Chitinimonas arctica: one gene and its partner. The protein of the gene in region 1 interacts with the protein of each later gene in a pairwise test. Links are inferred from orthologs where the notes say so. Each region holds a gene or a part of one and is shown in the gene's direction. Other genes may lie near its edges.

Evidence for each region.
Region 2: the proteins of dnaE (region 1) and dnaQ interact in binary tests that used the Escherichia coli proteins (3 or more experiments, as listed by UniProt). The link is inferred for Chitinimonas arctica from one-to-one orthologs.

What each region holds. Positions count from the first base shown.
Region 1 is NZ_CP041730.1:4,990,749-4,996,732, reverse strand. What follows is about bases 901-4,831. They hold dnaE (DNA polymerase III subunit alpha), read left to right. Parts: upstream 901-1,202; coding sequence 1,203-4,631; downstream 4,632-4,831. Other genes in these bases: FNU76_RS22665 (DNA-processing protein DprA), read right to left, coding at 4,786-4,831; FNU76_RS22675 (acylphosphatase), read left to right, coding at 901-1,110. Also shown: FNU76_RS22685 (GNAT family N-acetyltransferase), read left to right, coding at 1-164; FNU76_RS22680 (HAD family hydrolase), read left to right, coding at 161-838; more of FNU76_RS22675, read left to right, coding at 835-900; more of FNU76_RS22665, read right to left, coding at 4,832-5,984. UniProt on the Escherichia coli protein: DNA polymerase III is a complex, multichain enzyme responsible for most of the replicative synthesis in bacteria. This DNA polymerase also exhibits 3' to 5' exonuclease activity. The alpha chain is the DNA polymerase catalytic subunit.
Region 2 is NZ_CP041730.1:1,642,695-1,646,688, reverse strand. Bases 1-2,968 are described here. They hold dnaQ (DNA polymerase III subunit epsilon), read left to right. Parts: upstream 1-1,096; coding sequence 1,097-1,840; downstream 1,841-2,968. Other genes in these bases: ispF (2-C-methyl-D-erythritol 2,4-cyclodiphosphate synthase), read left to right, coding at 2,529-2,968; ispD (2-C-methyl-D-erythritol 4-phosphate cytidylyltransferase), read left to right, coding at 1,837-2,532; FNU76_RS07345 (TCR/Tet family MFS transporter), read left to right, coding at 1-999. Outside these bases: more of ispF, read left to right, coding at 2,969-3,008; FNU76_RS07325 (CCDC90 family protein), read right to left, coding at 3,086-3,622; FNU76_RS24055 (hypothetical protein), read right to left, coding at 3,804-3,944. UniProt on the Escherichia coli protein: DNA polymerase III is a complex, multichain enzyme responsible for most of the replicative synthesis in bacteria. The epsilon subunit contain the editing function and is a proofreading 3'-5' exonuclease.

The sequences.
Region 1 (5,984 bases):
TGCTGGTGGAGCGGCTTGGCTTCCAACGGGAAGGCCGCCACCGCCAGCAAGGCTACTGGGCTGGCCAGTTCCACGACCTCGACTGTTACAGCCTGCTGGCGCAGGATTGGCCAAACCTCCAGGAATCCGCGCGCCCGGTCGGCGCCGGCCAACTTGCCCCATGAAACTCGACTTCTTACCCGCCGCCATCCTGTTCGATATGGACGGCCTGATGATAGACAGCGAAAGCGCCGTGCTCGACTGCTGGCGCCTGGCTTCGCTGGATCACGGCGTCCATTTCGACGATAGCCTGCTGATGTCCATGGTGGGCCTGCATGAAAAGCTTTGTCACGCCATCTTGCGGCAACGCTTTCCCGAACTGGATATCGACGCTATTGCCCTGGCCACCGACAAGCGCTATTCCGCCCGGGTTGAACAGGGCCTGCCGCTCAAGGCCGGCATCCTGCCCTTGCTCGGCTGGCTGGACGAACTGGGCCTGCCCAAGGCGGTCGCCACCTCGACCCGGCGCGAGCGCGCGGAGCAGAAGCTGCGCCAAACCGGCCTGATTCGGCATTTCCAGGTCGTGGTCACCGGCAGTGACGTCGAGCATCCCAAGCCAGCGCCGGACATCTACCTGCTGGCCGCACGAAGGCTAGGCGTCGAGCCGGCTCGCTGCCTGGTACTGGAAGATTCCGAGCCGGGCGTGCGCGCAGCCCTGGCCGCCGGGATGACGCCGATCCAGATTCCCGATCTGAGCAAGCCGTCGGCCGAGGTGGTCGCGCTCGGGCATCGCATCCTTTCCTCGCTGGACGACGCGCACGCGCTGTTGCGCGAGGTTTTGGGCAGGGACAAGCCATGATTGCCCTTCATCTGTCGATACGCGGCCGCGTCCAAGGCGTCGGCTACCGTAACGCCATGGCGGAACGCGCGCAGCAACTGGGCGTGGCCGGCTGGGTACGCAATCGCCGGGATGGTTCGGTGGAAGCGCAGCTCGAAGGCGAGGCGCAAGCGGTGCAGGATTTGCTTGCCTGGGCCAGGCAAGGGCCGGCTTTTGCTCGGGTGGACGACATCGCCGAGCAAACCTGCACCGCCAGCGGCGCCGCCTCCTTCGCCCGACTGCCAACGGCGTAGCCACTACGGTCCTCCCCGCGAAACACGTCGCTTCCGCTTGAATTTTCCTCCTTCCAGCCCGCACGCCTCCCGTGACGGGTAAAATTCGCCCCATGACGTCTCCTGCCTTTATCCATCTTCGCCTCCATACCGAATATTCCGTAACCGACGGCATCGTGCTGATCGATGCCGCCGTGCAGCGTGCCAAGCAGTACCAGATGCCCGCGCTGGGCATCAGCGACCTGATGAATCTGTTCGGCCTGATCAAGCACTACAAGACCGCGCGCGGCAGTGGCATCAAGCCCATTGCCGGCGTGGACATCTGGCTGGAAAACGAGGAAGACCGCGACAAGCCTTATCGCGCCCTGCTGATCGCCAAGAACCGTGCCGGCTACGGCCGCCTGTGCGAGCTGATCACCGAGGCCTACCGCCGCAACCAATACCGCGGTCGCGCCGAGATCAAGCGCGAATGGTTGGCCAATGGCGACAACAGCCAGCTGATCGCCCTCTCGGGCGCCCATTTGGGCGATATCGGCCAGGCCATCCTCAACGGCAATACCGATGCCGCCAGCAACCTGGCCGGCTGGTGGGCCGAGCAGTTTCCCGACAGCTTCTACCTGGAGCTGCAGCGTACCGGCGATCCCCGCTGCGAAATCGCCGTGCAGGGCGCGCTCGATCTGGCCGCCGGCCTGGATCTGCCGGTGGTGGCCACCCACCCTATCCAGTTTTTCGACCGAGACGACTTCAAGGCCCACGAGGCCCGCACCTGCATCGCCGAAGGCTATGTACTGGCGGATAAACGCCGCCCCAAGCTCTATACCGAGGAGCAATACTTCAAGTCGCCGGACGAGATGGCCAGCCTGTTCCACGATATTCCGGAAGCTCTGGCCAATAGCGTGGGCATTGCCCAGCGCTGCAATGTCACCATCCAGCTGGGCAAGAACTTCCTGCCGTTGTTCCCCACCCCGGACGGCATGACGCTGGACGACTTCCTGGTCGCCGAAGCACGAACCGGCCTGGAAGAACGCTTGATACAGCTGTTTCCCGACGAGCAGGAACGCCTGGCACGGCGGCCCGAGTACGATGCCCGCCTCAAGTTCGAATGCGACACCATCATCCAGATGGGCTTCCCCGGCTACTTCCTGATCGTGGCGGACTTTATCAACTGGGGTAAGGCCAACGGCTGTCCGGTCGGCCCCGGCCGGGGGTCGGGTGCCGGCTCGCTGGTGGCCTACTCGCTCAAGATCACCGATCTCGATCCGCTGCGCTATGCCTTGCTGTTCGAGCGCTTCCTCAATCCGGAGCGGGTCTCCATGCCCGACTTCGACGTGGACTTCTGCCAGGAAAACCGCTGGCGGGTGATTGCCTACGTGCGCAAGAAGTACGGCGAAGAGGCGGTCAGCCAGATCGTCACCTTCGGCACCATGTCGTCCAAGGCGGTGATACGCGACGTGGGCCGGGTGCTGGACCTGCCCTTCTTCCTGTGCGACCGGCTCTCCAAGCTGATTCCGCTGGAGGCCAACAAGCCGCTGTCGCTGAGCAAGGCGATGGAGATGGAACCGCAGATCGGCGAGCTGATCGCGGCGGAAGATGCCGGCGAACTGATCGAACTGGCACAAAAGCTGGAGGACCTGACCCGGGGCGTCGGCATGCATGCCGGCGGCGTACTGATCGCACCCGGCAAACTGACCGATTTCTGCCCGCTCTATATCGCCAGCGGCGAGGATGCCTCGCCGGTCTCGCAATACGATATGAAGGACGTGGAGTCGGCCGGCCTGGTGAAGTTCGACTTCCTGGGCCTGCGCAACCTGACCATCATCGAACTGGCCCAGCGCTATATCAAGCAGGTCAGCGGCGAGGAGGTCGATGTCGCCAAGTTGCCGCTGGACGACAAGCTGGCCTACAAGGTGTTCGCGGCCGGCAATACCACTGCCGTGTTCCAGTTTGAATCCAGCGGCATGAAGAAGATGCTGGTGGAGGCCAAGCCCAGCAAGTTCGAGGAAATTATCGCCTTCGTGGCGCTGTACCGGCCAGGTCCGATGGACCTGATCCCGGACTTTATCCGCCGTATGCATGGCGAACGTTTCGAATACCTGCACCCGCTGCTGGAATCGGTGCTGGCACCCACCTACGGCATCATGGTGTACCAGGAACAGGTGATGCAGGCCGCCCAGGTCTGCGGCGGCTACTCGCTGGGCGGCGCAGACTTGCTGCGGCGGGCCATGGGTAAGAAATTGCTGTCCGAAATGGTCCAGCAGCGGGCCATGTTCGTGGAGGGCGCCGGCGGCAAGGGCCTGAGCGAGGCCAAGGCCAACGAAATCTTCGACTATATGGAGAAGTTCGCCGGCTACGGCTTCAACAAATCGCACGCCGCCGCTTACGCCCTGCTGTCCTACCATACCGCCTGGCTCAAGGCCCATCACTGCTCCGCGTACATGGCGGCGGTGATGTCCACCGAATTGGACAATACCGACCAGCTAAAGGTCTTCTACGACGACTGCGTGCTCAACAAGCTGGTATTCCTGGCGCCCGACGTCAACCACAGTGTTTACCGCTTCCTGCCGGTATCGCGCGGGGAAATCCGTTACGCCTTGGGTGCCATCAAGGGCACCGGTGAAGCGGCGGTGGACCATATCGTCGCCGTGCGCGAGAAGGACGGTCCCTATCGCGACCTGTTCGACTTCTGCATGCGCACCGATAAACGACTGGTCAACCGCCGTGTGATCGAAGCGCTGATACGTGCCGGTGCGTTCGATACGCTGTGCGACCATCGCGCCAGCCTGCTGGCCACCGTCAGCCTGGCCATGGAGGCGGCCGAACAGGCGGCCGCCAATGCCAACCAGGGCGGCCTGTTCGATGCCTTCGAGCCGGAACCGGAGCACCAGATGCAGTTGGCCGACGTGCCGCGCTGGAACGAGACCGTGCAATTGACGGAAGAGAAGCTCGCCATCGGCTTCTTTCTGTCCGGCCACCCCTTTACCGCCCAGGCCAAGTTCGTACGGGGCTTCGTCAAGACCGACCTGGCGCGCATCACGCCGCGCAAGGAGCCGCAGTGGATCACCGGCGTCGTGCTGGAGGTAAGGACCAAGCTCAGCCAACGCGGCAAGATCGCCTTCGTCACCCTGGACGACGCCAGTTGCAAACGCGATGTCATGGTCTATGCCGAAACCTTCGAAGCCGCCCGCAACAAGCTGCGCGACGACGCCCTGCTGGTGATCGAAGCCAAGGTCAGCGAAGACAGCTATAGCGGCGCCGGCGGTCTACGCATCATCGCCGAACGCATTCTCGACCTGGCCGAAGCACGCAGCCGCTTTGCCCGCGCGCTGGCGCTGGGCATCAACGGCACGGCCGATGCCATTCGCTTGAAGAACCTGCTGGAACCCTACGCGGGCGGTGATTGCCCGGTGCGGGTGGAGTACCGAAATGCCCGGGCCAGTTGCGCGATGCAATTGGGTGAACGCTGGCAGGTGACGTTGCGGGATGAGCTGCTGACGGAGTTGCGTGGCTGGCTGGGGGAGGAGGCGGTGCGGATACAGTTTTAAGAGCGGGCCGAATCCTTATAGGGGTTGATCGAATCCAACCGCAAGATCGATACAATCCGGTCTAGTGGCAGACCTTGCTGGTGTGGGTTCGATTCCCATGGCCTCCACAACATTTGAAGTCATGGCGCTTGGGCTGCACTGACAACTGACCTGTTCAGCATCGTTGCAGATCAGAGGATTTACGCCCGGACTTTTCAAGATGTGGGATGGCAGCCTGGTCGCTCGAAAAGAGACTGGAATGACGGATGACATAGCCTGCTGGTTGCTTCTGTTTCTCGATTAGCCCTTCTTCAAGGAGTCGCTGCAGCCAAACCTTGGCTTGTACATTCGAGACTTCCAGCACAGCCGCCACCTCTGCTTCTTTCATCGGCGCCTTCAGCAGTATTTGGATCAACTCCCGGACTGCCGCAAACAGCGTGTCGGCGGGTGTTGACGTAATCTTCGCCACGTCGCCGTCCGAATTGGTTACGTCTACCGGGGGCTGGACATACGTTGGCAGGGAGTTTGACGACTTTCCAGCAGCGACTGGTGGTGAAACTGCCTCGCTCGGCTTCTCCACCACCTCTAGTGATTTCGGACATGCTTGCGGCGTGGGCGAAACGTCAGACGGCTCGTTGCTAAAATCCAGCGTAAGGTCTGACTGCGGCGACATCGGTGCGAGCGTGATGGCGTTAAATACGCTTTCAAAGGCATCGACACCTGGCGAATTGGGCCAGAGTAAAGCTCCCCGCCCACGAAGGGCGTCGAGACCGGCAGAAAGCACACCCTCTGATCTCACATAGACAGGAACGAACTTAAGCTTATCTAACTGCTCGATAGCGCCGGCCCAAGTTCCACCCTTGTTCAAATCGGAGCTGACAACCAGGGAAGCGTCAGCCAGCGCATAGATCAGCTTGTTGCGCTGCATAGCATTACCAACGTTGAAACCTGCGCTGGGGTCGTAAGGAGAAATCAGCACCAGTTGTCTATCGAGCAGTAAGTTGCGATGCTCGCGGTTCATGACTGTCTTTTCCAGGCTATCTGCCAGGACGCCACAGACTTTGCCACCCGCTACCAGCGCGCCGCGCATGGCTGCTTGATCGACACCTTTTGCGCCACCCGACACTAGGACACGTCCAGCCTGGGCGGTCATTCGGCCCACTGCCATGGTATGGTCGATCAACGAATCGTCCACATGCCGAGATCCAACAACGGCAAGACCACCCAATTCCAGCAAGCTGATGTCACCGCAACCGTAGATCACGGCTGGTGCGTCTTCGCGCAGACGCATCTTAAAGCGGCGTGGATACGCTGCATCAGCGCGACTGATCACCCAGATTGCTCGTGCTTGCCAGCGCTCGATGGCTTGGCTTA
Region 2 (3,994 bases), 3.3 Mb from region 1 along the record:
GTCCATGCCGTGGCCGCCTCCTTGCTCAGCCTGCTGCTGGTCCGCATCCTGAGTGGCGGCACCGGCGCCAGCTTTTCGGTGGCGAACGCCTATATGGCCGATATCACCAGCACGGAGCAGCGAGGCAAGAGCTTTGGCCTGCTGGGCGCCGCCTTCGGCATGGGTTTTATCTTCGGTCCCATGCTGGGCGGCGTGCTGGGTGCCTATGACCTGCGGCTGCCCTTCGTCGTGGCGGCCGTTCTGGCGCTGCTCAACGGGCTCTATGGCTATTTTGTCCTGCCGGAGTCCCTGCCGGTCGAACGGCGCGCGGCTTTTTCGTTCCAGCGCGCCAATCCCTTCTCGGCCTTGGGCAACCTCTCGCGCATCCATGGCGTGGGTGGCCTGATCTGGGTGTTCGCGTTGACGGTGTTGGCGCAGTTCATCCTGCAGACCACCTGGGTGCTCTACACCGAATTCCGCTTCGGCTGGGGACCGCCTGAAAACGGCGCGGCCTTGTTTGTCGTCGGCATGGTCGGCGCCCTGGTGCAGGGGCTGTTGCAAGGGCGGCTGTTGAAGCGTTTCGGCGAGGTCAGGCTGGCCCTGTTCGGTTTGGCTTCCGGCACCGTCGCCTTCCTGTTGTATGGCTTGGCCACGCAGGGCTGGATGCTGTACTGCATCGTCCTGGCCAATTTCCTCAGCTTCGCGGCGGGACCGGCTTTGCAGGCCATCGTGTCGAAATCGGTCGATCCCAGCGAGCAAGGCCTTACCATGGGCTCGCTCAACGCCATCAATAGCGTGGCCATCATTGTCGCGCCCGTGATTGGTAGCTCGCTATTGGCGGAAGTAAGTCACCTTCCCGGCAACGATTGGCGCTTGGGTGCTACTTTCTACATTTGTTCGGTGTTGCAAGGGCTGGGTCTGCTGCTGGCTGTGCTGCACTTCAATCGTCAGGCCAGGCAGCGAAGGGTGCCGGCGGGGGATACCGTTCCGTCGGTTGATCTTCCCGCCTCCCACTCATGACAGCCTGACGGCGCATTTCAATCAGTAACACCGCCGAATCCATCCACCTCACCGTTACGTGGATAGGTTTGGCGCTTCTTTAGGAAACCCGCTTCACATGCGTCAAATCATCCTCGATACCGAAACCACCGGCCTGAGGGTCGAAGACGGCAACCGCATCCTGGAAATCGCCGCGGTCGAAATGGTGAGCCGAAAACTTTCGCCGCCCGAGCGGCATTTCCATCGGCATATCAACCCCGAGCGGGATAGCGAACCGGGCGCCTTGAATGTGCACGGCTTGACCACCGAATTCCTGGCCGATAAGCCGAAATTCGCAGCCATCGTCGACGACTTCCTGCGCTTTATCGAAGGCGCAGAGTTGATCATCCATAACGCGCCCTTCGATATCGGCTACCTGAATATGGAGCTGGCCAAGCTGGGGCGCGGCAAGATGAGCGATTACGTCAGCGGCGTGATCGATACCCTGCGCGATGCCAAGGAAATGTTTCCCGGCAAGCGCAATAGCCTCGATGCCTTGTGCGACCGCTTCGAAGTGGATCGCAGTGCCCGGACCCTGCACGGCGCGCTGATCGACTGCGAACTGTTGGCCGAGGTGTACCTGTCCATGACCCGTGGCCAGGACAGCCTGCTGATCGACTCGACCGCCGCGACCGATAGTCACGATCTTGCCGGCTTGGCGGCAGCCGCCAGTGCGGCGCGTGACCGGCGCGGCGCGTTGAAGCGCGTGGCCGCCAGCGAGGCGGAACTGGCCGAGCATGCGGCCTATCTCGACGCGCTCGATAAGGCGGTAAAAGGGCAATGCCTATGGCGTAGCCTGGACACCGAAGCGGCCACGGCATGAATCGCTTCGTCGCCCTCCTGCCGGCGGCCGGCTCGGGCAGCCGCATGGGCGCGGCAACGCCCAAGCAATACCTGCCATTGTTGGGACAGCCCTTGCTGGTGCATACCTTGCGCGCCTTGCTTGGCTGCCCCGGCCTGGAACGGGTCGTACTGGTGCTGTCGCCCGACGACGCCTGGTTCGAGCCGGCGTGGGTGGCCGGCATGGATAAACTCACCGTCCTGCGCTGCGGCGGCGCCAGCCGGGCAGAAACCGTGCGCAATGGCTTGGCCGCCTTGCAGGCCAGCGTGGCGGCAGACGATTGGATACTGGTGCATGATGCGGCGCGGCCGTGTATCGGCGTCGAGGAAGTGGAGCGCCTGATCGACACCCTGCGCGATGATCCGGTCGGCGGGCTGCTTGCCTTGCCGCTGGCGGATACGCTCAAGCGGGCCGACGGCGAGGGCCGCAGCCTTGCCACGGTGCCGCGCGATACGCTGTGGCGCGCCCAGACACCGCAGATGTTCCGTCATGGCATGCTGCTGCGTGCCCTGGAAAGCGCCACGCATGCCGGTATCACCGATGAGGCCAGCGCCATCGAGGCGCTGGGGCTGGCGCCGCGCCTGGTTGCCGGCAATGAGCGCAATATCAAGGTGACCTATCCGGATGATCTTGCGCTTGCCTCGCTATATCTCGCAGAAAGGAACCGCGTATGAGCTTTCGCATAGGGCAGGGTTGGGACGTGCACCGCCTGGTGGAAGGGCGTCCCCTGATATTGGGCGGGGTCACCATCCCGTTCGACAAGGGGCTGTATGGCCACTCCGATGCCGATGCGCTGCTGCATGCCATCACCGACGCCTTGCTGGGTGCGGCCGGACTAGGCGATATCGGTCGTCATTTTCCCGACACCGACCCGGAATTCAAGGGTGCGGATAGCCGTGCGCTACTGCGCGAGGCTTATCGCCGGGTGCGCTTGGCCGGTTGGACGCTAGGTAATCTGGATGCCTCCATCCTGGCGCAAGCGCCGAAGATGGCGCCGCATATCGCCGCCATGCAGGGCAATATCGCCGAGGATCTGGGTGTGGCCGTCACCCAGGTAAATATCAAGGCCAAGACCTACGAAAAGCTGGGGCCGGTCGGCGAAGGAGCCAGCATCGAGGCGCAGGCGGTTTGCCTGCTGTTCACGAGCTAATCCAGGGGCGCGCCCGGCTAGGGGGTAGTCGGGCGAAAACCGTGGCGGCAATCCTATTGGAGCTGAGTACCTGGCGGTTAGTGGAGTCTCAGCAGCAAGGCGGATATCAACGTTCCTTGCAAGGTGCTGACCGCTACCACCCAGCGAATCAGTTCCGCCTTTAGCTCCGATGTACGTTTATCGGATTTCGAATCCAGCATTTCAAGCTTGGCATTGAATTCGACGGCATGCTGATCAATCTTGGTGTTGGTTTTTTCAAGCTTGGCATTGAATTCGACGGCATGCTGGTCAATCTTGGTGTTGGTTTTTTCAAGCTTGGCGTTGAATTCGCTAGCATGCTGGTCAATCTTGGCATTCAATTCGATGGCGTGTCGGTCGATCTTGGCATTCAATTCGACCACGTGCTGGTCAATCTTGACATTGGTCAGTACGAGGTCTTTATCGATGTTGGTCAAATGCTGGTTAATATCCGACTTGGTCGAGTAGGTTTCAGCGTACCCCGCATGCTCGGTGGCCAGTACGTCGGCCAGCATCATCACTTGCGCCTTGGCGTGCTCGGTTGGAATGCCGGCCTGCTCCAGGCGTGCAACCATTTGTAAGGTATCGAACGTCATCGTTGCAACCATTTCTGAATCCCTCTTTATTAAAATAATATGTCGTGGCGTAAAATAAACTTGATATGGCTATTCGCAAGCGGACCATGGCAATGGGCAGCTACCCACGGCGAGGCCATCCGCTTCGCGAACAGACCGCTTGGCGGCTGATTAGTTGCGTGTGATTGTGTGGCGGCTTTGCCTAAGACCGAAGCTTGACTACAGCCTGGACAAATATCCACCATGCGACCGCCCAGAAGAGGATGGCGCACAGCCAGCCAAACAGGCTGGGGCCCGCCCAGCCGCCGGACTCGGCATTGCCGAAGACGGGTAGGCCAAGCATGGAGAGCACCCAGAGCGGGCCGTAAACCGAAGCTGCGACCGCTGGTGCCA